2 regions of the Paenibacillus sp. Y916 genome follow, and region 1 is predicted to be linked to the other one. Evidence: riboswitches for the same ligand, from Rfam matches in the RefSeq annotation. Region 1 holds a riboswitch; the other holds the start of a gene.
The links. A riboswitch is a leader RNA that binds a small molecule or an ion and turns the genes downstream of it on or off. The one in region 1 is predicted to bind FMN.
Positions count from the first base shown of each region.

Region 1 (14,946 bases):
ATTCTTCGTATCCTTCTTCTGGCATATGGATTGGATCTTCTCCATCACATATGGAATCATGTCGATCACTTTCTCTTGGATATGGGTTTGAGTATCAAGTGGTAAAATATACACACCATCTTTACCTACAACTAGAAATGCGATCGGACGAATGGATACTCCTCCACCCGTACCTCCACCAAAGGGTAGTTTTTTTGATTCTTGATGATCGTTAGCCGAAGTTCCTGAACTTTTCGTACTACCCTCCACATGAAAATCACTACCCCCAGCCGCAAAACCAAACCCAACTCTACTTATAGGCAGAATCACACTACCATCTGGGGTTTGTACTGGGTCCCCAACAATGGTATTTACATCCACCATACTTTTAAGATTTTCCATTGCCGTTTGCATTAATCCTTTGATAGGATGGTCCTCCATTTTTTAACTCCTCCTTTCACCTTCAGCACGCGTAAGATAAGTACCAAGCCTGCATATATAGCGTATCCGCAAGAGATTTGGACTATGCAAGACACCTCACTGGTAAAATGCGGATGATCATCATATGTAGGTACAACAAATAATCGCGGAGATTTCTTCAGTTGCACATGATGTGACAACCACCCCACAATGAATGTCTTAGCACTCCATACCATGCCCGATGCGATTGCAGTATATGCAGCATCTCCGGCACAAAAATGCGTTGACCATTCAAACTTAGAAATAGACAATCGAGACAATGTCACTTCCAACCACACTTTTAGTGACTCCGTCGCCTCTAGAATTTGATGAGAGACGTTCAACCAATGATCTACTTTTCGTTTATCAATTTGGCTATCATTATGCGCCTCTTTTTCTTGACCAATATTCTTGCTCTTATCAACTTCTATCTCAATACCCTTTTCCAAGTTCTCAATCTTTAACATAGGCAATTCATAATGAAGTCGGATTAATCCATATAGCATCTTAATTTTGAATACTACTTCATCATCTTTCCCTGTCTTCCTCACCCATACATCTGCTTTAATCTTGGAGACAAGAATAACTGCGATGAGTAGTAAGATTACAATGACAATTATCGTAACAATCCACACGTATTAACCCCCATGTATCTGCGAAATTGATCTTTGTTCTTAGTATGGCAATTATTCATGGGAATCATTCCGGGAAAGTGAATGCCAAATAGCAGGTCAAGGTTAAACACCTCGACCTGCTATTTCAAGAAAAAAACCGATCGGCGTCCTTCGTTAAGGAATTTATGTAGTAGATCACCTACACGCCAGCCAACTTCCAGTAGTAGTCATCAAGGTTAGTTGCAAATTTGCCCTCTAAATCCACCACTATTCATCTTATTCTATGAATCTTTAACATCATCCAATGTCAATTGACGCCCATCTAGTCGATCAAAGAGCATTTGCGTCTCTTCTTCAAGATTGTCCTTATTCTCAAAAAGAGAGGGTTCTGGCAAGTCCTGTAAGTGCGCCAATCCAAAGTAATCCAGAAATGAGTTCGTTGTACCATATAGGATAGGTCGTCCAACAGCCTCCGCTCGCCCTTTCTCTTCAATCAAATCCTTATTGACGAGTGTATGAATAGCACGTTCAGACTTGACTCCACGAATTTCCTCGATCTCCACACGTGTAATCGGTTGGCGATATGCCACAATCGAGAGCGTCTCAAGCGCAGCTTGTGAAAGTGACACACGAGCAGGAGAATAAGCTAATTTCTCAAAATATTCTGCATGCTCTTGGTGCGTTGCCAGCTGATAGTTACCAGCAATCTGGATCAATTGTAATCCGCGCTGTTGTCGTATGAAATCATCCTTCATTTCTTCCAATGCATCTTTTACTAACTCATTACGTTGCTCAACAATTTCAGCAATTTGCTTTACACTAAGGCCTTCGTCTCCTGCTAGAAAAAGAAGCCCCTCAATAATCGATTTCAATTTCGGGTATTCCATGTAGTTCTTCTTCCCCTCTCCATTCCATGACAATGTCATCGAATAGTCTCTCCTGATAACACAATATTTGCTTCATCTTCATTAATTCTAGAATAGCTAGGAACGTCACCACAATTTCATGACGCACCATATCCTCATGCAGTAGTTTGGAGAATAGTAGTTTACTACCTTTACCCCCATGTTGTAGAGCTTCGACAACATCGCGAATGCGGCCCTTGACCGTAATCTCATCTCTGTGGATTCGAGAATAAGAGTTACGTTTAACTACCTTACGTAAGGCCTTCTGAAAAGCCGCGACTAAATCTGAAGTATGTAATCCCAGAACAGGATTCACAGATACGGTGGGCATCCATGTCGCTAAATCCTCTGGTTCTTTTGAAAACATTAGACTTCTGTCCCACTCACGTTCATGAAGATGCTCGGCAATCCCTTTGTATTTACGATACTCTATAAGCTTCTGTATCAATTCCACCCTCGGATCATAATCATCCTCCTCATAGAAATCGAAATCATCAAATTCTATGATGGGTGGTTTAGGAAGCAACAATTTACTCTTAATTGATAATAACGTTGCTGCCATCACGAGAAACTCGCTCGTAACTTCCAGTTCAAGTTCCTGCATATTCATCAAATAACTCATATACTGCTCTGTAATCTCCGTCACGGGGATATCCTGGATGTCGATTTCCGCTTTATCAATCAAATGTAGAAGTAAATCCAGCGGGCCTTCAAATGTTTCCAGCTTATATAATACAGACACGATATGTTCCTCCAACCAACCATAATCAAAAATATAGTACCCTTAATTTAAGGGTACTATATTAAATAAGCACTATTTAAACAGTTTCGTCAAGTTTGCCATTTCAATAGCCGAGATCGCTGAGTCATATCCTTTGTTACCTACTTTTGTTCCCGCACGTTCGATGGCCTGTTCGATATTCTCAGTAGTTACGACTCCGAATATCGTTGGAATACCACTCTTCAAGTTAATAGCGGCTACCCCTTTTGCTACTTCATTACATACGATGTCATAATGAGATGTTGATCCCCGAATCACAGTACCTAATGTAATAACAGCATCGTATTTCCCACTATCCGCCATTTTTTGAGCAATAAGTGGAATCTCGAATACACCTGGTACCCATGCAACATCAATCTCATTATCTTGTACACCATGTCTCTTCAATGCATCAAGCGCTCCATTAAGTAGCTTACTTGTAATAAATTCATTGAAACGACCTACAACTATACCATATTTCAATCCCTCGGATACTAAATTACCTTCAAAATAATGTGCCATAATAACTCATCTTCCCCTCAATTTATATTATATAGGTTGTTCGAACAGCTGACTTTATGAACTCGAACTTATCGTTTTAAATCTTCATCTTGCTCAATATCATCAAATTTCATTAGATGACCTAGTTTTGCCTGCTTCGTATGCAAATAACGTGTGTTATCCTTATTCTCTTCCATTTGAATAGGAACCCGTTCAACAACTTCGAGTCCGTACCCTTCTAATCCTTTTATTTTACGAGGATTATTGGTAAGCAGTTTAATCTGACGTACACCCAGATCCTTCAGAATCTGTGCTCCAATGCCGTAATCTCGTAGATCAGCTGGGAAACCTAACTTCAGGTTAGCATCGACTGTGTCAAAACCTTCCTCTTGCAATTTATAAGCTTTCAATTTGTTAAGCAGACCAATGCCTCGACCTTCCTGACGCATGTAGAGTAGAACACCACTACCTTCAGCTTCTATTTGGCGAAGCGCTGCCGCAAACTGAGGTCCACAATCGCAACGATGAGAGTGAAATACATCCCCCGTCAAACATTCGGAATGCACACGCACAAGTACGGGCTTACTCGGGTCAATCTCTCCCTTAACCAATGCAAGATGCTCTTTGTCATCCACTTCGTTGGTATATGCAATCGCCTGGAATTCACCGAAATCGGTTGGCATACGTACCGAAACTTCACGATTAACTAATCTTTCCTTATCATTACGATAATGAATCAATTCCTTAATATTAATAAGCTTCAAATCCTGTTCGCGAGCGATCGTAACCAGATCTGGTAATCGAGCCATCGTACCGTCTTCCTTGATAATCTCACAGATGACAGCTGCTGGATATGATCCACACATACGAGCCAAATCTACTGCTGCCTCCGTATGGCCTGAACGACGAAGAACGCCACCCTTTTTAGCAATTAATGGGAACATATGCCCCGGTCTACGGAAGTCTTCTCTAGTTGCATTTGGGTCCATAATAGCCTTCACGGTTAATGAACGCTCATTAGCAGATATTCCCGTTGTAGTATCTTTATGGTCAATAGATACTGTAAAAGCAGTTCCATGATTATCCGTATTGTGTTCAACCATCGGTCTCAAATCTAATTCATCAGCGCGTTCTTGGGTGATCGGCAAGCATACCAATCCACGGCCTTGACTAATCATGAAATTGATTACTTCTGGGGTTGCCTTTTCAGCAAGGGCAATGAAATCCCCTTCGTTCTCTCGGTCTTCATCATCTACGACGATAATGACCTTTCCACGCATCAGATCATAGATGGCTTCTTCAATTGGATCAAAAATAATGTCTTTCTCCATATTCATTTCCTCCTAAAATTACACAAATCCATTTCGAGCTAAGGATTCCATGTTTATTCCTGAGTGTTTACCCTCATCTTGCTTTCCTGAAGATTTATAATGAAGCAAATGATCTACATATTTACCGAGCACATCACATTCAATATTCACCGTATCTCCAGCCCGCTTATAATGTAGAACGGTCTGAGCCAACGTATGCGGAATAATCGATACTTGAAATGTATTTCCACTCGTATGGATAACAGTGAGACTGATGCCATCAAGCGTTATAGAACCCTTTGGAATAATAAATTTGAGAATATTCGAACTTGCTGGTGTAATCTCATATACAACGGCATTCTGATTCTTAGTCACATGATGGATTGTCCCGATGCCATCAACATGCCCCTGAACGATATGCCCGCCAAAGCGTCCATTAGCAATCATCGCACGCTCTAAATTTACCTTACTTCCCATCTGGAGATCTTTCAGGTTGCTATTACGATATGTTTCAGGCATAACGTCAACGGAAAATGATTGACTATCGATTGAGGTTGCTGTAAGACATACCCCATTCACAGACACACTATCTCCAATCTTTAGATCATCCATAATGATGGATGCCGTAAGCTGTAGCACCATTGCTTCTCCACTTCGTGTAATTCCTCGAAGTGTACCTATCTCTTCAACTAACCCTGTAAACATTGTATAACCTCCCTTCCAGCCGATTAGGACCACACAGGTATGCCACTAATACGAAGATTATCTCCCAATTGCTCTACTTCCATAGATTCTAATCTAACAGCATCCTTCATCCATTCGCTTCCCTCAAAAGAAAAACTACTAGGGGAGTTCAAGCCACCTACAATTTTAGGAGCAAAATAAAGTATAATTCGATCAACTAATTTAGCCGCAAGCATGGCACCATTCAAGGTTCCTCCTCCTTCGAGAAGAATTGAGCCTATCTTCATTGCACCAAGCTCTACCATCGCTATGGATAGATCTACTCGAGGACCTTCACCACAAACAAGTACAATGACACCCGCTTGCTTAAGCTGTTCTGCCTTCGCAACATCCATCTGCCCAGTAGTTAATATGATACTTTGCGCTAACCCATCATTCACAATATTAGATTCTAATGGCGTGCGTAACTGTGAATCCACAATAATTCGTATCGGGTTCAACCCTCCCGTTGCTAGGCGTGTTGTCAAATGGGGATTATCCATTATAACTGTCTCCACCCCAACCATAATGCCTTGATGACGATGACGGAGTGTATGTACCTGTTCACGCGCAACTTCGTTGGAAATCCATTTACTATCTCCTGTTTTGGAAGCAATCTTGCCATCTAATGTGCTGGCAGTCTTTAATGTAATGAATGGAATCCCTGTTGTAATATATTTAATGAATTTCTCATTTAGTTTCAGTGCACGATCTTGAAGTAATCCAACTTCAACCTCAATCCCATGATCACGTAGCATAGCGATCCCTTTGCCTGCTACCTGGGCATTAGGGTCTTGAGATGCGATAACGACCCGATGGACACCATCTCGTATCAAACGTTCACTACAAGGCGGTGTTGCTCCATAATGGCTACATGGTTCCAAGGTCACATAGACGGTACTCCCTAATGCCTTCTCGCCAGCCATATTCAATGCATGGACCTCTGCATGTGGGGTTCCAAGCTCTAAATGCGTCCCTATACCTACCATGACCCCGTCCTTTACGACAACGCAACCCACGACTGGATTTATATGAGTCTGTCCTTGAGCTCGTTCTGCCATATCCAGTGCGAGTGTCATGTAAAACTCATCATTCATAATTTCCAATGGTTACTTCACCTCATCCTTCTATACACCATACTCACATCAATACACTGCAAAAAAAATCAAAAATACCCCGCAACAGATGAAATGCATTCATCCGATACAGGGGTTAGTTGTGAGAATTATAAGAGTACACAAAAATAAAGCTATGAAATCAGTCAACAAATATTCCACAGATAACAAAGAAAAACATCATTGTGTATATATTGTGAAATCAGTCACGTACATCGGTGCCTTATTTATTATGTTACGATACGCGATCACTGAAGTGAATTGCGTAAGTTGCTCTCCTTCTCCCATCCAGACTATACTGTCGGTCCTAGATTCTCACTAGGTCAACCATATGCCAACTTCATCAGCATATGGGTCACGGACTAAGCCATATTATATTCATTAGTATGATCTATAAATACGGCAACACCGCCGGTAGGGAATTTCACCCAACCCCGAAGGATAAATCAATATGAAATTATACTTATGTTCGAATTTTACCATCAACAAAATAAAAATACAAGAGTATAACTATATTTAATATAGCAAGTTACAAATCCGCCGGAAAGCGAAGCGTTATCCCAAATTTCGATTGCCCTAGTAAGTACGTGCTTTCGCATAATTCAAAAAAAAAGGCTAATCCCCTAAGAGACTAGCCTTTTTATTTGAATTTAGAAAGTTTAAACTTTTACGCTTCGTCCCAAACTTTTACTTCCTTCATTTTGTCATTAGCTTTGATGTTATCTACATGTTCCATACCACTTGTTACTGTACCAAATACAGTATGAACGCCATCCAAATGCGGTTGTGGTGCGTAAACGATAAAGAATTGGCTACCGCCTGTATCTTTACCCGCGTGTGCCATGGATAATACGCCTTTAGCATGCTTAGTTGTGTTGTTAACAGCTTCACATTTGATTGTATATCCTGGGCCACCAGTACCAGTACCTGTTGGGCATCCACCTTGAGCTACAAAATTAGCAATTACACGGTGAAAAGTTAATCCGTTATAATAACCGCTATTAGCCAACTTTTCAAAGTTAGCTACTGTTCCTGGTGCTTCTTCTGGCAAAAAGTCAATTTCAACCACTCCGCCGTTTTCTAATTCAATTGTTCCTTTTTTCATTATAATTCCAACCCCTTAACATATTGTGTGGATCTTCATAAAATAATTATAGACACCCTATAGTTTACTATGAATGGATACCTGAAAGCAAAGAAACATGGAAAAGAAAACAATGAAATCATTCCTACGTAAATACGTATGGATTGATCCTTCGTCTGAAGCTATTCACCACAGTGCTAGCAAGCTAACCTAACGGGTTATTTCAACACCGCTTGCTTACGAATTCTCTCCGGAACAAGGTCATTCCCTATAATATCTTGGAAGCTTTCACGTTTCACTACAAGATCGCTCTGTCCACCTTTTACAAACACTACGCTAGGTCGACGAATACGATTATAATTGCTCGCCATAGAATAGTTATACGCACCCGTACAAGATACAGCTAACAGATCTCCACTTTGTACTTCAGGAAGCTTCACATCCCAGATTAACATGTCACCACTTTCGCAACATTTTCCAGCAATAGAGACCACTTCCGTCTCTTCATCATTCGCACGATTAGCAAGGAGCGCCTCATATTCAGATTGGTATAGTGCAGGACGCGGGTTGTCCGTCATTCCACCATCAACAGCAACATACTTACGCACACCCGGAATGTCCTTTTGTGTTCCTACAGTATACAGCGTCGTCCCTGCATCTCCCACAATGCTCCGTCCCGGCTCTACCCAAATCTCAGGAAGTTCACCTGAAAGATCCGCGAAATGCTCCTTAACCGCATCCGTAATCGCTTTAACATATTGGACAACTTGTAACGGTGTATCTCCCTCAACATAACGGATTCCAAATCCGCCACCAAGATTTACAACTTTAAAACGTACTCCAAGTTGCTGCTGAACCTCTTTCGCGAAATCAGCTACTTTTTGAACAGCCATCTGGAACCCTTCGACCTCGAAGATTTGCGATCCAATATGCGAATGCACACCAAGTAGCTCTATGTTAGATAAATCCGAAGCGACCTTGACACCTTCGTGAGCAGAACCATTTCCGATATCGAATCCGAATTTGGAATCTGTTTGTCCAGTCGAAATATATTCATGCGTATGTGCTTCAACCCCCGGGGTAACTCGTAAAAGAACATGAACTTGCTTGCCCTTCTCAGTCGCAATAGCCTGCAGCAAATGTAATTCAACCAAATTATCTACTACAAAACATCCAATTCCCGCTTCGATCGCCATGTCAATCTCATCCGGTGTTTTGTTATTACCATGAAAATGAATGCGTTCCGCCGGGAAGCCCGCTTGTAGGGCTGTATATAATTCGCCCTCAGATACGACATCCAAAGACATGCCTTCTTGTTCCACGACCGTGCACATTGCCATTACACAGAATGCCTTACTAGCATAAGCCACTTGAAAATTGAGCCCTGACGACTTAAATGCTTCAACATATTCTTTACAACGTTCACGGATCAATTGTTCATCCATGATATAGAGTGGTGTGCCGAATTGTGCTTTAAGATCAACAACATCGCAACCACCGATTTCTAAGTGTCCACTTGTATTTATTGTACTTGTACCATGTAAAAACATCTCTACAGTCCTCCACTTTTGATGGAATTGATATTCCACTTCTATTTACCTTAGTATATCAGAATCCTAAAATAAGAGTAAATGGATTTATGTGCAGAACATTTGTGTTATTCGACGCAATCGCTTCTCAAACTACTTTAGTGGCATTCGTGTATTATCTCGTGGTTTATTGAAAGAAGGCCGTTTCTTATTCGACAACACCGGCATACGGAACAGTATCTCAGCCATCGCCTTTGCATTAAAGGGGATAAATGGCCATAGATATGAAGAGTTATACGATCTATGGAGCGTCAACAAGAGAACAAGCAGTGTCGTGCCGATCACAAATCCCGGGACGTGAAAGATGGATACAGCTATAAGTAACACTAAGCGTACAATCCGATTAGCCAGACCCAATTCATAACTTGGTGTAGCGAACATCCCGATCGCAGCAATCGCCATATAAAGCACGACTTCATTGATAAACAGACCTGTCTTGACAGCAACATCCCCTACAAGAATAGCTGCAATTAAGCCCATGGCTGATGCGATTGAAGTTGGCGTATGAACAGCAGCAAGACGAAGTAAATCCACACCCAATTCCACCATAATAAACTGAGCTATGAGGGGGATCTTTCCCGTCTCCTGTGGGCCAATAAATTCCAAAGCAGCCGGCTTCAATTCTGGATTCAGAACAAGTAGCATCCAGAGCGGAAGTATAAACATCGAGAACAATATTCCCAGAAATCTAACCCAACGCAAATATGTGCCAATAAAAGGCGTCTGACGATTCTCTTCTGCATGCTGACACAAATCAAAGAACGTTGTAGGCATAATCATAACGCTTGGCGAGGTGTCTACGAACACAACAACTCTACCTTCAAGTAAATGTGACGCTACCACATCAGGCCGCTCTGAGTACCTTACTAACGGATATGGATGCCAACCCTTATTGATGATAGCTTCCTCAAGCTGTTTATCACCAAGGGGTATGCCATCTATCTTGACTGCTTTGATCTTCTCTCGAATGCTATCAATTTGTACCTTATCCACAATATCATCTATATAAGCAATACATACATCCGTCCTTGTCCGCCGACCAACCTGAACGACTTCATACATCAATCCAGGGTCTCTGATTCTACGTCGAACCAATGACACGTTCGTGAGCAATGTCTCTGTGAATCCATCTCTTGAACCCCTAACCACCCGTTCTATGGATGATTCATCTGGGTTACGAGAGGGATAAGTACGCGTATCTACCAAGAGCACCGTACTGTCACCTTCCATGAAGAATGCACTCATACCCGTAAGTACCTTGTTAATAACCTGACTTAATAAGTCCACTTTCTCCACTTGAATATGAGGTATGTATTTATCAAAGAAAGACTTCATAGCGTCTGAGCAAACTTCTCCTTGCCCAATATAGGTCAATCTTGTGAGGATCTCCGTCATATTATCGCTGTCTGTAAATCCACTTATAAATAATATTCCTGTTTCAATTCCACCAAAGTTCATTTTACGAAAATCAACATCAAATGAAGATTCGAGCCCCATCACCTCATTTAACACCTTTTCAACTTGATTCAGATCCCCAGAGAACTCATCACGCTCCTGCCAATAAATAATGGATTCCTCAATGGTATCTGACATTTCTTCGTCTCGCTTATCCTGACGTTTCTGTTTGCTTGAATCGCTCTTCTTTTCATTCTCGCTATGGTTTAATTCTTCATCTGACATGCTGTCTCACTCCCTTGATGTTAGCTAATTTCGATATACAAACCAATCAAACAGCGAACCCAACACCTTGCCAGCAACCATAGCCATCAACAAACCCACCAAGTAACTTTTCATATGAAGGCGTTTCGCTAGAATGGGAAGTACATTCAATACTTCTGTAAGTGCTGCTGCTAATAGTCCAACAAATATTCCAAAGAATGCTCCTATTATTAACGCAACTACGGGATTAAATGCTCCTTTCCACTGCCAAAAGTCACTTATTGTTCCAACGAGAGATCCTGTAATCAAGGCTCCTTCATACCAGTGGACTTTATGATAAGTGAAAGTTAATTGCGCAAGTCTTGGAACGATATCTAGAACTAGAATAAAGGCAATTACTCCGCTACCAACAGCGATTCCTCCCGCAATCCCTAATAATATTTCCACAACACCTATCATCATACTCATAATGAGCTCTCATCCTGCTTCCGTTGATTAGCCCCTTCTTTCTTATATTCTTCAGCCACTACGAATTGATCGATATTCTCTTGATAAAGATACATTTCAACTTCAAGCGGTGTCGGCTCCTCGTTCCACTTCTTCTTAAAGAGATGATTAAAGAACACAACCATTCCGAAGCCAATTCCTAAGGAGTACGCACTCTGAAAAAGATAAGGATGCTCATTCCGTTTTCCAGTGACCATCTCTACAACCCTAATGTGTACCTCCATCATATTGACGTCTGCATGAAAATTCATAATCGTTAGTGCTGACCCAAAGAACAACAATAACCACACAAGTACGAACAAGGATTTAGATGGCTTCTTTGGTTTTTGAACAATTTCAATGATGACTTGCTGCATCCCAATGGATTCGATATATACATTCGGTATGACAGTCTTAATTCGCGAGATAATCTTCATTAGATCCATCACAAGTAAGTTTCCATCTACCTGTTGCGGGAAAGATAATTCAAGGTTGTACAACTTCTGTTCCCATTCCGGTTCACTCAGAATTTGAGCGACTTCACCAAGAGTCACTATCTTCCCTCGAGGGATTAGAACACGTTTCTTAAGTTGGAGATACACCGTCGGAGTGGAGGTATATTCCATAACAGATCACTCCTTTACTGTTAAATTATCGTTAGTATGTGATTGAATAGTGTTTTTTAGTCAAAAGAAAAGAACCTGAGCACTTATGTCTCAGGTTCTCTCCATTCATATTCACCTATGCTGATCATTCTATTGCGCAATCTGCTCACGAATAAGCTGAAGAATCTTTTTCTCTAAACGAGATACCTGCACTTGAGAAATTCCAAGTCTACTTGCGACTTCGGATTGGGTCTGATCCCGATAATATCGGAGATAGACGATAAGCCGTTCGCGTTCGGATAACCCCTCTATTGCTTCATTCAGAGCTAGTTTCTCAAACCATTTATCTTGAGACTCATCTGCAATCTGATCCATTAGCGTAATAGGATCCCCATCATTCTCATAAACTGTCTCATGTATAGATGTTGGCGGCTTGTTGGCCTCCTGCGCGAACACTACTTCTTCCGGGGTGACTCCAAGATCCTCTGCCACTTCCTTAATTGTCGGCAGACGATTCAACACCTTCGAGAGTTCATCCTTCTTCTTCCGAACCTTATTGGCCATTTCTTTCAATGAGCGGCTAACTTTGAGTGTACCGTCATCTCGTAAGAAACGCTGGATTTCCCCTATGATCATAGGAACCGCATAGGTCGAAAATTTGACATCATAACTTAGATCAAATTTATCAACGGATTTCAACAGTCCAATGCAACCAATTTGAAACAAGTCCTCTGGATCATACCCTCTGTTCATAAACCTTTGAACAACGGACCAGACAAGACGAATGTTACAGTTAACTAGTGTATCTCGGGCAACGGTATCCCCCGTTTGACTAAGTGCAATAAGACGTTTGACTTCTGAATCTTCCAAGTAGGTTTGCGAGACTTTCTTCACTTCAGCATCCATTACTCCAACCCCTAATTATATAAAGCTTTCTTGGATTCAATCCTCTTCTTCATCCTAATCGACGTACCCGATCCCAATTCGCTAGACACTTCAAATTCATCCATGAAATTTTCCATAATGGTAAATCCCATGCCCGATCTTTCTAATTCTGGCTTAGAAGTATATAAAGGTTGCTTCGCAAGATCCAGATCTTCTATCCCATGTCCACGATCTTCCACGGTCATCGTGACCGTATCTCCCTTGATCTCAGCCGTAATGGTGACCATTCCAGTGGAATCAGAATTATACCCATGAATAATGCTATTGGTTACCGCTTCAGATATGACGGTCTTTAGGTCACTTAACTCATTCATCGTCGGATCCAGTTGCGAGACAAAAGCAGCAACTGTGAATCGAGCAAATGATTCATTCACTGATTTCGCGGCAAACTGTAACGTCATGAAATTATGTGATTGGGCTTGTTCTTCACTCATGACACGACCTCCAACCCCGAAAGCGCATCGCTCTCGTTTTCATAGATATTCATTATCTTGAACATACCTGACATCTCCAGCAGACGAAAAACTGGTGCATTCACATCACACACTGCCATTTTTCCACCTTTGCTCTTGATTAGCTTGTACCTTCCAAGAATAACACCTATTCCTGAGCTATCCATGAACTGTAAATCCTTCAGACTTAGAACAATATGTTCAGTCTGCCTAGTATGAATTGCTTCATCCAGCTTCATCCGAACATGATCTGCCGTATGATGATCAAGCTCTCCAGAGAAGCGGACGACAAGTACTTGACGGTGATGTTCCATTTCCATTTGAAGATTCATATTCTATTCACTCTCCTCCCTATCATGAACAAAGAGTTCTAGAAATGAAATTCAAATTCCTGCATCCCGACAAAACTAGAAGAAAACTGCTATCAATCTACAAAAAACAACTTAGCTGTTGTACGTTTGAACATCGTCCACCAGCCCGCCTTGTCAATCGTAGCAGGTGACTTTAATTCGAATTTCTTGATCACCTGGTTTCCTTGATACACCACCAGATTGCCTAGCACCTGACCCTCTTCAATCGGAGCTTTTAAATTGGGTTCTATTTGCATTTCATGTCTTATGTCTTTCTCTTTACCCACTTTTTTCATCAGAACACTGTAGGGTTGTCCCGCGATTAGCTGGAGTTCCTTGCTCTTCCCCTTATTAATCTCAACAGTACCCATCACATCTCCCTCTTTATATAGGGAATGGTTCGTATATTGCGAGAACATATAATCGAACATCGAAGACACTTCGCTATTACGAGTCTTTGTATTCGGTTCCCCCATGACGACAGATATAGCCCTTAATCCATCCCGAACGGCCGTAGCAGATAAGCAAAATTTCGCCTCTGACGTATACCCGGTCTTCAGACCATCTGCTCCAGTATAGAATCTCACTAATTTATTCGTATTAACTAGCCAAAATGGTTTATCCGAATCTTTACGTAAATGATCCTGGTACACTCCTGTATATTTTGTAATCTCCGGATACTTTAGCAACTCACGACTGATGACCGCAATATCATGGGATGATGAATAGTGGTTCTGTGCCGGAAGTCCATTGCAATTGACGAAATGGGTATCCTTTAGTCCAAGTTCTGCGACCCGTGCATTCATCATTTCTACAAAAGCTTGTTCTGTTCCAGCAATTTTCTCAGCCATAGCTACGGAAGCATCATTACCAGATGCCATGGCTATCCCTTTCAGCATCTCATCCACAGTCATCTCCTCTCCCGGCTCAAGAAATATTTGTGAACCACCCATCGAAGCAGCATATTCACTCGTTCTCACTTTATCCGTAAGCTTAAGCGTTCCTTCATCAATCGCTTCCATGATTAACAACAGCGTCATAACCTTGGTTATACTCGCCGGTGGAAGTTTAGCATGACTGTTCTTTTCATAAATGATCGTACCGGTATCCGCATCCATCAATACTGCTGACAACGCATTTGGCGCTAGGTCTTGAGTGGCTGGTTTCTTCTCCTCAGCGGCGTATCCCGTTACTGGACTACTTAGAGCAATGAGGCATAACAACGTTACAATAATTCGTAGCATCTTTTTCAACATTAGTCCCCTCCTTACATGTAATTGGCGAATGGTTATTAAGATAAACGGGTCATTGTGAAAATGTACCTTTCTTTCAGTGTCGTCAGGTTGGATGAAATATATTCCATCCAATCTATATTTCGATAGAAGTTATTTTCTGCAAACAAAAAAAGAC
Region 1 covers NZ_JBXCJA010000001.1:525,029-539,974, reverse strand. The annotation lists gene ytfJ (GerW family sporulation protein) at 1-420, opposite strand, end outside; gene AC1TO9_RS02540 (DUF2953 domain-containing protein) at 393-1,073, opposite strand; gene scpB (SMC-Scp complex subunit ScpB) at 1,334-1,939, opposite strand; gene AC1TO9_RS02530 (segregation and condensation protein A) at 1,908-2,702, opposite strand; gene ribH (6,7-dimethyl-8-ribityllumazine synthase) at 2,772-3,239, opposite strand; gene AC1TO9_RS02520 (bifunctional 3,4-dihydroxy-2-butanone-4-phosphate synthase/GTP cyclohydrolase II) at 3,308-4,549, opposite strand; gene AC1TO9_RS02515 (riboflavin synthase) at 4,568-5,233, opposite strand; gene ribD (bifunctional diaminohydroxyphosphoribosylaminopyrimidine deaminase/5-amino-6-(5-phosphoribosylamino)uracil reductase RibD) at 5,257-6,357, opposite strand; FMN riboswitch at 6,639-6,812, opposite strand; gene AC1TO9_RS02505 (peptidylprolyl isomerase) at 7,034-7,471, opposite strand; gene lysA (diaminopimelate decarboxylase) at 7,669-9,000, opposite strand; gene AC1TO9_RS02495 (spore germination protein) at 9,133-10,719, opposite strand; gene AC1TO9_RS02490 (stage V sporulation protein AB) at 10,744-11,166, opposite strand; gene AC1TO9_RS02485 (stage V sporulation protein AA) at 11,163-11,810, opposite strand; gene sigF (RNA polymerase sporulation sigma factor SigF) at 11,940-12,695, opposite strand; gene spoIIAB (anti-sigma F factor) at 12,707-13,168, opposite strand; gene spoIIAA (anti-sigma F factor antagonist) at 13,165-13,518, opposite strand; gene AC1TO9_RS02465 (D-alanyl-D-alanine carboxypeptidase family protein) at 13,611-14,792, opposite strand.

Region 2 (14,946 bases), on a different contig from region 1:
TGCGTGATCGCCTCTCGGAATACGATCCAATTAATCAGCACCCCTACCATTGGGAAACTCAACTCTGCCAATGTCGCAACCGATGCTTTCGTAGTCGTTAACCCCTTATAATAAACCAAAAGACTGAGCAAACCAGGTAATAGAGCTTGGCCCAATAGATTCACAGAGACCAATACCATAGCAGTCGTCCCGATTGGTAAACTCCACACTCCACCTTCACCCCAAGTTATAAAGAGTAGCAATGGTAATGCCAGAATAAATCTTAAGGAAGTCACGGTCTCATACTTCATCTGACCAACCATTAAACGCCCCATAACAGTTGATCCTCCCCATAGAGCCGCAGCTCCAAGAGCTAATAAACTACCCAGTTGAACAAAGTCATTCCATTTCCCCACAGGTATCGCAAATCCGAATGTGAGTAAATACGTACCTATTAAAGCTAGCGAGAATAGAATCGAGAAATGCTTTGGTAGTCGTTCTTTCAATAGTAATCTTGCCAAAATAATTGCAAACAGCGGTTGAAGCTTCTGAAGTAACAACACGACGTTTATATTCCCACTAGACAATCCTATCGTAAACAGAATCGTCGCTAGCGCTGATCCGCCCCAAGAGATAAAGAGCAATGCACCGACATGCCGCAGTCGCAATCCATGAAGTTCATCGCGATTTCTCCATAGCACCGGAGCAACAAATAGAACAATAATAATATGCTCAAGCAATACAATCTGGGTTGAAGTAAGTGAATCTAATAAAATAATTCGAAATAAAGGATCTACTCCCCATAGGGCCGCTCCCAATACTACTAGCCAAAACCCACTCTTTGAAGGCTTTTCTCTAACCGCCACAACAGGCCTTACACTCTCCACTACATTGTCCACTCTCTCTATCCCCTTGTTCTGAATATGGGGTCTTACAATAGAAAACCCCCGCATTCGATAGTTATCGACATTTACGGGGGCTGATCAAATAAGCTTGTGCGCAACAAAAAATCCACGCCATGCATGTGCTTTGATCTTCTTCCATCCGGACTTTACCGTCGGCCTTGGATTCACACCAAGTCAGTCGCCACCATCTTCATGATGACGAGTCGCGGGCTAGAAGCTCATATATAGAGGTTGTTCAAAAAGTCACCTTTTGAACTCGCACTATAAAATAAGAACTCTCACCGCCGGTTAGGAATTTCACCTACCCCGAAGATCCATATTCATTTTATTAAATGCTATATCTTCTATTAAAGGACTCCAAATGAAATTAGTCAATGATTTGTTTCAGTAAATCACTTCAATCTTACATTTCAAACGACATACTCACGATACTTCTCAACATCCATCGCTCTACACTCTAGTGTTAATCGTGTACCCACATGATCATACTCAGTAGAGATTATATTCGCATGTTCATTTAAATAGGAGACCACTTGCCCTTGTTCAAAAGGAATCAGCATCACACATTGCATATAATCTTTAAATATATGTGCCCTAATCAAGTCAACGAGTTCGGTTATACCCACTCTTTGCTTCGCCGCAAGGTAAACACTATCCCCTTCCACTAGTGGAACTTCACAATCCACCACATCACATTTATTATAAGCAAGGATCGTTTCAATATTTGTAATTCCGATCTCTTCTAATGTATGGTTTGTAATATTCATCAATTTCTCATACTTATCGTTAGAATAATCAATCACATGAATCAACAAATCAGCTTCAGCCACTTCTTCAAGCGTAGATCGAAAGGCCTTGATGAGATGATGAGGTAGTTTACTTACAAATCCAACCGTGTCTGTCAGTAGAAAGGACTTGTTATCTTCGAGATGTATATTACGAACCGAAGTTTCCAGTGTTGCGAACAACATATCTTTCTCAAACACTAGCTTGTTACCAGATGGACTGAATGACTCTACCAAGGCGTTCATAATCGTTGATTTCCCTGCGTTTGTGTAGCCAACTAGTGATACGACTGGAAGCTTATTCTTTTGGCGCTGCTTGCGTTGGGTTTGGCGTTGAGATACGAGTGTTTCCAGTTCTTTGTTCAATGCACTGATCTTATCCTCGATTCTACGGCGATCTAGCTCAAGTTTCGTTTCTCCAACACCTTTATTCTTGGTCCCAACACCTCCACCTTGCCGACCCAATGATTCACGCAAACCGATTAATCTAGGTAGCATATACTGCAGTTGGGCTACTTCTACCTGAAGTTGGGCTTCCCTTGTCTTTGCCCGCTTCTCAAATATATCTAAGATTAGAATCGTCCGGTCAATCACCTTGCACTGTAAGTCTGCTTCTAGATTACGAATTTGCGAGGGAGACAATTCATCATTAAAAATAACCATGTTCGCCTCCTGCTCCTCATACAACGCCCTGACATCCTCCACTTTACCTCTTCCAATATAGTGAGTTTTATTCACTCTCTCTAAATTTTGTGTTAGCTCCCCTACTACTCCGACATGACAAGCTGAAGCTAAATTCCCTAATTCCTCCATAGAGTATTCGAAATCCTCTTGATGCTTCACATTGACACCTACTAGGATTGCTCGCTGTTGCAATTCTTCCATATAGTTTAATCTCCTTTACCTTCATAATAAAAAAACCTCAGGCTAATCTCCTGTGGTTAAGCGAACGGGATATATCCATCTTTACCAAAAGGGTGACCTTTCATATTTATGTATACACAAAAATGAAAGATCCTTCGACCTAATAAGTCATGGTATGGATGATTATTGGGTGGTTATCCATAAATACAACAAAAAGAGGGCGGGGTCGCCCTCCTCTTTATTGATGCGATTATTCGCAATAAATGGAGTTCTCTAGAAATATACACAGACCAATCCCGTTCGCCCTGCACAGTAGCAGAGCCTTTGCACTATTCAATTAGTGGTACAAAGGTTGAAAGCGGATTGTATCATTCATCTCTTCGAGAACCCTCCGATCATTATAGTTATTTCCATATTAACACAGATGAACCAATCTCACAATCTGAATGTGCAAGGGTGGCTATGCCGAAATACCGGTATCCATTGGCCCCATCATGTGCCCTTTACAATATTCCTAATCGATTGCTCTTCTTATCTGTAATCAAATAATCCTCTATATGTGAATTGGAACCGTGATGAATAGCATTTAATTGATCGGTTAATTCCATGAACCATTGTTCATCTTTAGTCAATAAAGCGATATCGATTAGATTCTTTAATTGCTCAATATTATCTAATGAACTCTCTGGGAGCTTTTTCACCCCTTGATTAAGTACATCAATAGTTGTCCCAATCACCGTTTCGTGATCCGAGGCAATCACATGTATTCCCATAGTGCCAGCTAACAAATTTATTGAATCGATAAAACCATGTATTAATTCACCATGATTTGTATTTCCCTTGACCCAATCACCTATTTCAATATTCATTACAAATCACCACCATTTAAGTTAGTTTAAGAATAATATCTATTTAATAACTTTTTGAAAGCTATACTGTAACTATAATTGTTTCAGTAATGATTGTCAAATTCCTTTTATCAAGTAGAACCGACCTCGCCATTCACTATTAGGTGCAATAAGTACATCTAAATTCAACCCAATCCCTCTGAAGCTAACTTTAGTTGCATGGAGTACATCTAATTTACTGGAAATTCCACTTTTCAGCGTTATCGCCATTTTTAACTGTAGTTTGTACAACTAATTCTCTCTTCCCCTACTTTTCCTGCTATTTAATTGTACTTTACACATCTATTCTAGCCTCATCCTCACTACCTTCATGCGCGAAGCAATGTTCGTCACTCTAACATCACCACTCTATGCCTATTCCACTGAATGACATCCGGAATTTATGATGTTACATGGAATATGGATCGAATTTATTATGTTAAAAAAACTCCTGCTAAGGGAGATTTAATAAGATCATATCTAACTTACTCTATTTAGAGTTGGTAAAGGGGAAGTTCCATTACTCTAAACTTTCCGTCGATTTTTTCACGGTATAAGTAAACTCTTTATCTCGAATCGAATCAGCTTCCCTGATTACAAATGCTGAACCATCTTCATTTAGAAAATTAACTTCAAATGTATATTCTTCTTTATTTACTTCTTTTTGTTCTACAATTTCGTTAAGAGAGATTCTAGGTACTATCCCTTGCACGACATAGGATTCAAATAATTTCTTCTTATCATCTAGATCTAATGCAGGTAAAAATCCTCCATTCCCATAACTGGGCGGAGGACCTTATATTAGTACTTTCTATTATTCACTTCTCGTTCCGCAACAGCCTGAGTATAAATACTCTCTGGAAGTACTATACGTTTCGGTAGGTTTTTGCCCCCGATGATCTCTTGAACAGCCTGCATCAGATTCATTCCTAATAGCGGGTTACATTCAACAACAGCATTGATCTTCCCTTCGACCATCATTTCAAAAGACTTGCGTGTTCCATCCACAGATATGATGACAATATCTATACCCGGACGCAAACCAGCCGCCTCAATAGCTTCAATCGCACCTAGCGCCATATCGTCATTATGTGAGAACAACACATCGATATCTTTACCTTGTTCTTCTATGATTGACTGCATCACTTCTTTTCCCTCTTCAAGGGTGAAGTTGGCTGATTCACTCTTCAATATCTTAAAATCGGATCGAGAAGTAATGATCTCTCGGAAACCATCCTTTCGCTCAATCGTTGGAGTAGAGTCCATTGTTCCTTGTAGTTCTACGATACCGATAGGTCCAGGAGTATCCCTCATTTTATCCAATAGGTATTTCCCTGCCTTACGACCTTCATCATAAAAGTCAGAACCAATGAACGTCACATAAAGCGATGAATCACTCACATTAACGGAACGATCCGCTATGATCACAGGTATTCCAGCTTGCTTCACTTCTAGAAGAATGGGCTCCCATCCGGATTGTACGACGGGTGCAATCGCAATGACATCCACCTTTTGTTGAATAAAAGAACGGATCGCTTCAAATTGCTTCTCCTGGGATTGCTCCGCATTCTCGAATAATAGTGTAATCCCAGCTTCCTTTGCCGATTCCTTCACCGAGTTCGTGTTCGCTCTGCGCCAATCGCTTTCTGAACCCAACTGAGAGAATCCAAGCCTAATCGGCTCAGATGAATATAATGACTCCATCACTTCAACGGATTCATTGTCCTGCAGGGATATCTCCGAATTCCTCGTATCTGAGGGGGTGACAGGAGTCTCCGCTGTCTGAACAGACTCGCAGCCTATGAACGAAAAGCTGAACAATACAATCATACACATCATGAGTACTAACCTTCTATTCATCATATTCCCTTTCCATAAGCAGATTTAGGGATCATAGTCATCTTAAACTCTAGTTGTATTCCTATTAAAAGTTTGACATATCCCGCTTCAAAATGGAAGCACCCCTATTTCTACGAAAAAGTGATACCGTCCTTTGAGGAGGATGGTATCACTTTCATCTAGCTTGTTATCCTCTCCCGGACGATCGCCTAGAAGTAAGTAGTCTTTGAAACACAATGAAGCTGAACAATAATAGTCCAATCACAATCTTTGTCCACCAAGAACTTAAGGTTCCTTCAAAGCTGATAATCGTTTGAATAACCCCTTGAATCATAACTCCGAAGAAACTACCTACAATATATCCAACGCCCCCAGTAAGTAGAGTTCCTCCAATCACGACTGCTGCGATGGCATCCAATTCTAGCCCATTAGCATGTAGCCCATAACCAGACAGCATATAGAATGTAAATACCACACCGGATAGCGCGGAACAAAAGCCACTTAACGTATAGACAAGAATTTTAGTACGTGCTACTGGTAGTCCCATCAATACAGCAGATTGTTCACTACCACCCAATGCATAAACATTACGACCGAAGCGAGTGTGATGCGCCAGATAGATAGCAAGCGCAATAGCAATCAGGGCAATAAGTACACTAATGGAGATGAAGTTACCACCCGGTAGATGGATCTTGGTCTGTGCCATACGGGTATAGAAGGCATCATTAATCGTAATCGTATTAATACTAATCACATAACAAAGGCCTCTTGCTAAGAACATGCCCGCTAACGTTACGATAAACGGCTGAATATTGAAATAATGAATAATAGCCCCCATCGCACAACCAATAGTGGCACCTATCATCAGCACCAACGGAATCACAATAAATGGTGGCCAGCCTAAGTTCTGAATAAGACTTGCGGAGATCATTGTGGTCAGGGCTATCATTGACCCCACGGATAAGTCGATACCACCGGAAACGATGACGAAAGTCATTCCGATAGCTACAATCAAAAGAAAGGCGTTATCTATCAATAGATTCAACAGCACCTGTACGGAGAAGAAGCCAGTATATCGAAAGGATCCTAGTGCGAACATAACAATAAATAGAGATATTGTCACAATAATAGGTAGATATTGTTTTTTAGCCATGTCGTGTTACACCTGCCTTACTCGTATACTTACGAGATTTCCATCTCTCAAATATAATCCTCCGGAACGTCTCAGACTGGATCAAACATACGATTAAGACTACAAACGCCTTAACAACCAACGTTATTTCTGGTGGAACACCAATCATGTAGATCGTTGTCGTTAATGTCTGAATAATAAGTGCACCCACTAGCGTCCCCGATAAATAGAATCTACCTCCGTTCATGGATGTCCCTCCAATAACGACAGCGAGAATAGCATCAAGCTCAATCCATAATCCCGCATTGTTCCCATCCGCACTTGAGACATTGGAGCTAAGAATTAGACCCGCGATCCCCGCACATACGCCACAAAATGCATATACCGAAATTAGTATTACCTTGGATCGAATTCCTGCAAGACGACTCGCTTCAGGATTGGTACCAACGGATTCGATAAACAAGCCCAACGCCGATTTACGTGTCAGCAACAATGCAATGATAAATATAGCCATTACGATAAAAATAGAGAAAGGCAATCCCACAAATGATCCTGCACCGATATAATTAAATTTGGGACTTGAAACGGTAATAATCTGACCACTCGTGATCAGTTGGGAAATTCCACGCCCAGCCACCATTAATATAAGTGTTGCGATAATGGGTTGAATTCCTCCCAAAGACACTAATAATCCATTCCATATTCCCAATACCAAAGCCAAAACAAGCGAAATTACTATTGCAAGCATTACTAAGGTAAATGTATTCTGATCACTACCTCTACTGATCGTCAAACAAGCTAATGCCCCTGTAATTGCAACAAGGGAACCAACGGATAGATCTACTCCTTTGGTCGCAATGACTAGAGTCATTCCGATAGCCACCACAATGAGGGGTGCACCAAAATTCAATATATCGATCAGACTTCCATACAGATGGCCATTACGTACCTGAATTGAGAAAAAATCAGGAGAATAGAATAAATTAAATAATAAAAGTGCCGCCAACATCGTTATTGGCCAGAATATATGATGCTTCATTAATCTAGACATCGGTTGAATGACCTCCCGCAATTGCCTGTAATACATAGTGTTGGCTTATTTCATCGCCCTTCATTTCTTGTACTAAGTTGCGATCCCGGAGAACTGCGATGCGATCACTAACACGAACGACTTCTTCTAATTCGGAGGAAATAAATATGAAAGACATTTTTTGTTCGCGCGATAAGGTAATAACCAATTTCTGAATTTCTGCTTTCGTCCCCACATCAATCCCTCGCGTAGGCTCATCTAAGATGAGTAACTTGGGCTGCATTAATAACCACCGGGCTAGAATAACCTTCTGTTGGTTGCCACCACTTAAGTTTTTGACTAGATGCTCTGGATTCGGGGGACTGATGTTGAGCTTCTTAATATATTCCTCTACAATCTCTTCTTGCTTCTTGACGGGAATGGTTCGAAACAAACCAAGGTTAGCCTGAAGAGCAAGAATGATATTCTCTCGAATCGTTAAATTCTCAATAATGCCTTCCGTTTTTCGATTCTCAGAGCAGAAGGCGACGCCTTGTTCAATCGCCTGCTTAGGAGAATGTACGGTCCCCCCGCTATCACCGAACTTAAGATTCCCCTGATCGGCACGATCAGCTCCGAATAATAGTCGTGCTAGCTCTGTTCTTCCAGAACCGAGAAGTCCTGCAAGTCCGACGACTTCTCCCTGTCCGATACGTAAGGAGAATGGCTCGATGTATCCCTTTCTTCCAAGCCCAGATGCCTCCATTAATACTTCATCTATTCCCTCTCGGCCTTCTTTCGTCTTCGGAAGATCTTCAAGCATATGCAGTTCCTTACCTATCATCTTGGATACTAATTCTATTCGAGGGAGATCTTTGGTTACATATTCCCCAACAAATTCTCCATTACGGAGAATGGTTATACGATCTGACATTTCATATACTTGTTCTAAGAAGTGAGTAACGAATAGGATGGCTAGTCCTTCATTCTTTAATTGGTTCATAATCTGGAATAATTGCTTCACTTCATTCTGATCCAAGCTGGACGTTGGTTCATCCAGAATAAGAACTTTAGCCGAAACATCCAAGGCACGCGCTATCGCAACAAGTTGCTGTATCGCCACTGAATAGCTTTGCAAAGGCTTGGTTACATCAATATTTAACTGCAATCGCTCTTTGAGTAATTGTGTAGCTCTTCGGTTAATTTCTTTCCATAAGATCCGACCGTAGCGACGAGGCTCGCGACCGATAAAGATATTCTCCGCAACCGACAGATTCGGACATAAATTGATTTCTTGATATACGGTACTTATGCCAATTTCCACAGCATGTTGTGGGTTTTGAATAGATACTGTCCTACCTTCTAAATCGACCGTACCTTGATCAATCGCATAGACCCCAGTTAATACTTTGATAAGAGTTGACTTTCCAGCCCCATTCTCTCCCATTAACGCATGAACTTCTCCAGGAAATAATCGAAAGTTAATGCCAGAGAGTGCTTTTACTCCGGGAAACTGTTTATGAATATCAGTCATTTGTACAATAGGTCGTTGCTGCTCCATAATCCTCTCTCCTATCCACTCTGTTGTTTAAGACCACTTCGGCCAAAGGACCTTTGACGATGAAGTGGTCTATCATTCCAACTATTGTAACAAGTTAATACATACGGTTAGGAAGTGCTTCTTTCGCTTGATCGATTGTAAATGTGCCCTCTTCTACTACTGTTCGTTTCGGTACCTCTTTCCCAGCGACAACATCTTTAGCAGCTTGCATTAATTGCCCACCAAACAATGGATTACATTCCACGATAAAGTTAATCTTGCCCTCGCTTGCAGCTTGGAAGCCATCTTTAATTCCGTCAACCGTGATGATGATAATATCTTCACCTGGTTTCAGACCAGCAGCTTCAATAGCCTGGATTGCTCCTAAAGCCATATCATCGTTATGAGCGTAAAGCACGTCGATATCCTTATTCGCTTTCAAGAATGCTTGCATGACTTCTTTTCCTTTTGCACGGGTAAAATCTCCTGTTTGAGAAGCAATGATCTTCAGATTTGCATTATCTTTGATTTTATTCTCAAATCCCTCTTTGCGGTCGATCGCCGGAGCAGATCCTGTTGTTCCTTGTAACTCAACAATATTCACTTGTTCAGTAGCGTCCTTATATTGATCCGCAAGCCATGCACCTGCCTTTTCCCCTTCGAGCACGAAGTCGGAGCCTAGAAACGTTACATAAAGTGAGGTATCCGTTGAATCGACAGAACGGTCCGTCAGAATGACCGGAATCCCTGCGTCTTTGGCTTCTTTCAGAACCGTATCCCAACCGGACTCAACTACCGGAGAGAAACCAATCACATCCACCTTTTGTTGAATAAAGGAGCGTATCGCTTTGATTTGGTTTTCTTGCTTCTGTTGTGCATCAGAGAACTTGAGATCAATACCTGCTTCTTTAGCAGATTCCTGTATGGAAGTCGTATTCGCCGTACGCCAGCCGCTTTCTGCCCCTACTTGCGAGAAACCCATTACAATCTTCTTATCTGAAGATGTATCTTTGACTGCTGCATCCGTCACCGTTGTCGTCTTAGCAGGTTGATTCGTTTTGCCGTTATTTGCAGCATCATTAGTCCCACCACAAGCAGCTACCAATAACATCAATGACATGAATACTGTAAATGCCCCTATCTTTTTTGCTTTTCTCATTTATTTCATACCTCCCCTTGTCATCACCAATCATTGGCGTGTTCTCATTATATAGCGCTTTCATTTCTTGATTATACGGAGGTCCTTAGGTATTTCTTATGTTTTTTTGTTTATTTTTCTTATATTCATTTATGTTTGTTTGATTATTTGTTTGAAAATTGTGATTTTATGGTCTTTCTTTATATCCATAGAAAATGAGTCGATTTTTTGATATGATAATTCTCGAACACTGGAATCGCTTACATTATTTATAGAAGGGTTACATGACCCATATGAGATTATTGCAATGGATTAATTCAAGCGTACGCGCTAAACTGCTGACCCTATTCGTCATTCTAACTTCCATACCTTTGATCGCAGTTGGATCGGTTTCCTATCAGAAGTCGTTCAATACGGTTAGCAGCCACAGTAAGACAGCAACGTTGATGGTTGCTGATCAGCTAGGCCGAGATATCGACATTCTATTCCAAGACGTTGGAGAGTTACTCGAATTGAGTAATAATCCGACAGTTCATCATTTCTTGTATTCTCAAAGTGAGACTTATGAGGATGCCAAAGAAATATTAACCACCTTTGATTTGTACAGAGAAACCTATAAGTACGAAAGTGTTCTCAACATCTCCATGGTGAATTTGTATGGGAAAGGGATTAGTGAGCAGATCGGTGTATTCCAACTTGACGTTAACCCGCTCCGTAACTCTCATTTCACCGAACTACTTAACCATCCCGATCAAGCGCTGAATATTACCCCTACTAATGCTGATCCGCTAGATAGGTTAGACGGATTTCAATACAAGCAAACCAACGTCATTTCCATTATGGCAGCGGTCAAACAGCAAATCACACACGAGGTCATCGGGTTTATTGTCATTGACCTAGACGATTCCATCGTCGAGCAATTCATAGACAATACCAAGATTGGACAAACGGGATTCTTCCACGTTATTGATGAGAAAGGTAAGCCTATTTTTGTGCCTTCACAGTCAGACAATCAGATTCAGGCATCTCAACTTCAGCAAACAGAGCTACAACATCAGTTCATTAACCAAAGAGGTAGCTTTGTGGAAGCCTCCCATGGCAAACCCCAATTCATTGTATATACCACTTCTAAGGAGACGAATTGGATCATCGTTGGCTCTGCGCCGTTGCAGGAGATTGTTGAGGAAGCCAACGAGATCAGGCAAGTCATTATTATCAGTGTTGCACTGAGCATTCTATTTACGATGACACTATATTTCTTTATGACCAAATGGCTGATTCGACCTGTCCAATTATTGAAGAAGCAAATGCGCCAAGCAGCATCAGGTTTTCTCGAAGCAAAAGTAAAGACATCAGGTCAAGATGAAATTGCTGATCTAGGTAGAAGCTTCAACACGATGTTGGAACAAATCAAAATGCTGCTCGAACAAAGTATCAACGAACAAGAGCAAATTCAAAAAGCAGAACTGCGAACGTTGCAAGCTCAGATTAACCCACATTTCCTGTACAATACATTGGATTCGATTGTATGGATGGCAGAAGCCAATAAGAATGACCAAGTCATACAGCTTGTTCAAGCTCTCTCGCGTTTTTTCCGCATAAGCCTAAGCAAGGGCCGTGACTGGATTCCTTTAAAAGATGAACTTGAACATGTCCAAAGTTATTTAATTATTCAGCAAATGCGTTATCGAGATATATTGCAATACGAAATTGACGTTCATCCCTCTTTATTGGATACACCTATTCTAAAAATGACACTCCAGCCTATTGTGGAGAATGCACTTTATCACGGCATTAAGAACAAAAGAAGAAAGGGACTCATTCGGATCAGCGCACAGAAAGAAATCGATGGGAACTTCAAGTTAGTAGTAGAAGATGATGGAATCGGAATCACCCCCGTACGTATGGAACAGATTCGTAAAAGACTAAACACATCATCCTCACAAGAACTAACAGAAGAGGACGGAATCATCGGATTCGGTCTATATAACGTACATCAGAGGGTCCGGCTATATTATGGGAGTAACTACGGAGTGGCCATAGAAAGTGTAGAGCTTCTGGGGACATATGTATCCTTATGTATTCCGATAGAACGGAGGGAAAATCCATGAAGAGAGTTATGCTAGTAGACGATGAAATATTGTTCCGAGAAAGTATACGCGACTGCATTCATTGGGAACAAGAAGGCTTTGAATACTGCGGTGATGCCTCGGATGGCGAGATAGCCTTACCCCTTATTGAGCAGTGGATGCCTGACATCCTCATTACCGATATTAAGATGCCTTTCATGAACGGTTTGGAACTCAGTTCTATCGTTCGTAAAGTGATGCCTGACATTAAAATTATTATTCTTAGTGGACATGACGAGTTCGAATATGCTCGATCTGCGCTTCGAATCGGTGTCGATGAGTATTGTATGAAGCCCGTTAGTGCCGCTGATATTATCCAACAACTACACCAGATCAGTGAGAAGATTGATTCAGAACGTCAGGAGAAAGAACGGATTAATAAACTTACACAAATGATCACTAATCAGACGCTGCGCACACAGGATATGCTACTTGCTGATCTGTGTAGTGGCTTCATAACAACGGCTGAAGCCATCCATGTAGCTTCATTACTCTCCCTTCAACTTATAGCTAAATATTATACCATCATGATTACTCATTTTCGCAGCCGCGAAGACGACTTAGCCATGGATACATCCCTTCTAGCACAGATTGAGGCAAAGCTTGAGTTCGACTTAAAGAAACAAGTTGAATTTCTAGCATTTAAACGGATACGTACAGAAAAGGTGTGGGTGCTACAAGGAAACACCGAAGAACAACTTCAGCTTGCGATCTATTCTATTCAGGAGGATTATGGTCATCTTGATGAGGTAAACCTTCCGATCGTGGTATCCTTTGGTATCGGTAACATTCAAGATCGGTTACAGGGTATTCACGATTCCTACCTAGAAGCGGAAGAAGATAAGCATTGGCGTCGACTTACCAAGCAGAATCGACATAATTTCGGTACTATGAACGGAGACTCCCCAGATCATACGATTTCATTAGATCATCATGTGTTCATCGAGTTTCTGAAATTCGGATCGCAGGCCGACATGAAGACGTTCATCGAACAATTTGCTGCTGGCTTGAAACGATTAAATTGGAATTCATCTTTTTACGGCTACTATATTCTGAACGATCTTACCTACAAAGTATTCCAAAGTGTAAAAGGGACATTTCGAAATTCGACCGAAGTCACCGAAGTACAGGGTAAGCTGCAGAAACAAATAGAAACCGTCAATGACTGGGAAAAGGCCTTCGTCTACCTAGCAAATCTTGCTGAACAATACTGGTTAAAGCGTAGAGATGCTGCCGATAAATATACGGGAATGCTAGAACAAGTGAAAGAATATATACGTTGCCATTACCATAACAATCAATTATCGCTTCTAGATGCGGCCGAATCTGTCTGTGTAAGCCCGAGCCATCTTAGTAAAATATTTAGCCAGGAAACCGGCCAGACATTTATAGAATATGTAACATATATTCGTATTCGTAAAGCGATGGAGCTCTTGAGGTCAACCCATGCCAAATCTTATGAAATTGCCTATCAAGTCGGTTATCATGATGCTCATTATTTCTCTAACCTATTCAAGAAATCAACGGGAATGACCACCAAGGAATTTCGACGGAATGACACATTCTCTATCCAGGATTCCGGAACGGAAGGATCATAGCATGCTAAAAACGACTACGATGATCACCACGATACTGTGCTTTCTAGCATTATGCTCGCTTCTTATTGTCATTAACTTCAAAGGAGATTCATCCACTCCAGACAGTCCAATTTCTACGTCTAAGAACCGTGAGATTGTATCAAAGACGAAGACGTTCGGTATCATTTATCCTATGGCACATTCCTATTATGGAATGATTACACAAATTGCAGAAGATACCGCGAATGAACATGGTGTTCGCCTGATTGTAAAAGCACCTGACGAAACCAGTTCAGAGCAACAAATTCGCATGATGGATACTTTGATTCGGCAGAAGGTCGATGGGATCGCCATCGATCCCATCGATTCTGTTGCTCTTATTCCAATGATTAACAAGGCCGTGGACTCAGGAATCCCTGTCATCTGTTTCGAATCGGATTCTCCTGGAAGCAAACGCCTCGCATATATCGGTTCGGATAACTATTATTCTGGTAAGCAAATGGGGGTTATTATCAGTTCTTTATTGAACAATAAAGGAATGATATTGGTCGAGACAGGTATGTCTGAGATGAACAGCTTAAGCGAGCGGTTGGATGGATTATTAACTTACTTAAATGAACATACGGAAATTCAGGTTCTCAATGTACGTTATAACGAAGGCAAATCAGCAACTGCCACGGCCGATCTTGAGTTAATGATTGATAACCATCCTCACTTCGACGCTTTTGTGGGCCTCGATTTCATTTCCGCTTCCGCTTCCATATTCGTATGGAAAGCGAAAGGTCTTGATCGATATGCCTTCACATTCGGAATGACACCTAATATTATAGAAGCTATTCATAATGGCCAAATCACATCCTCTCTGTCCCAGAATGAACAGGAATGGGGGACGCTTATTGTAGAGCGGCTGCTTCAAGCATCTGAAGGGAAGTCCATTCCACCATTCGATAACACGGGTATAACGGAAATCAATGTGATGATTAGATAAGATCTGGTACATGAATGCGACCCTCCGTACCTATCACAGAGATCGCGATATGCATCCATGATTTAGAGAATCGGGAGTTGTATTGGAGCGAAATTCACTGGGCGTTGTACCCGTATGTTTTTTAAATAATTTACTGAAATATTTAACATCGCCATACCCAACTTGTGCTGCTAC
Region 2 covers NZ_JBXCJA010000009.1:144,121-159,066, reverse strand. The annotation lists gene AC1TO9_RS18255 (DMT family transporter) at 1-878, opposite strand, end outside; FMN riboswitch at 1,008-1,202, opposite strand; gene hflX (GTPase HflX) at 1,295-2,554, opposite strand; gene AC1TO9_RS18245 (IDEAL domain-containing protein) at 3,037-3,402, opposite strand; gene AC1TO9_RS18240 (hypothetical protein) at 3,499-3,651, opposite strand; gene AC1TO9_RS18235 (hypothetical protein) at 3,941-4,132, opposite strand; gene AC1TO9_RS18230 (ABC transporter substrate-binding protein) at 4,222-5,259, opposite strand; gene yjfF (galactofuranose ABC transporter, permease protein YjfF) at 5,447-6,412, opposite strand; gene AC1TO9_RS18220 (ABC transporter permease) at 6,405-7,442, opposite strand; gene AC1TO9_RS18215 (sugar ABC transporter ATP-binding protein) at 7,435-8,961, opposite strand; gene AC1TO9_RS18210 (ABC transporter substrate-binding protein) at 9,056-10,099, opposite strand; gene AC1TO9_RS18205 (histidine kinase) at 10,363-12,189, shown strand; gene AC1TO9_RS18200 (response regulator) at 12,186-13,805, shown strand; gene AC1TO9_RS18195 (sugar ABC transporter substrate-binding protein) at 13,807-14,772, shown strand; gene AC1TO9_RS18190 (AraC family transcriptional regulator) at 14,806-14,946, opposite strand, start outside.
Region 2: linked by a shared signal. The riboswitch ahead of AC1TO9_RS18255 (DMT family transporter) and the one ahead of ribD (bifunctional diaminohydroxyphosphoribosylaminopyrimidine deaminase/5-amino-6-(5-phosphoribosylamino)uracil reductase RibD) in region 1 are both predicted to bind FMN.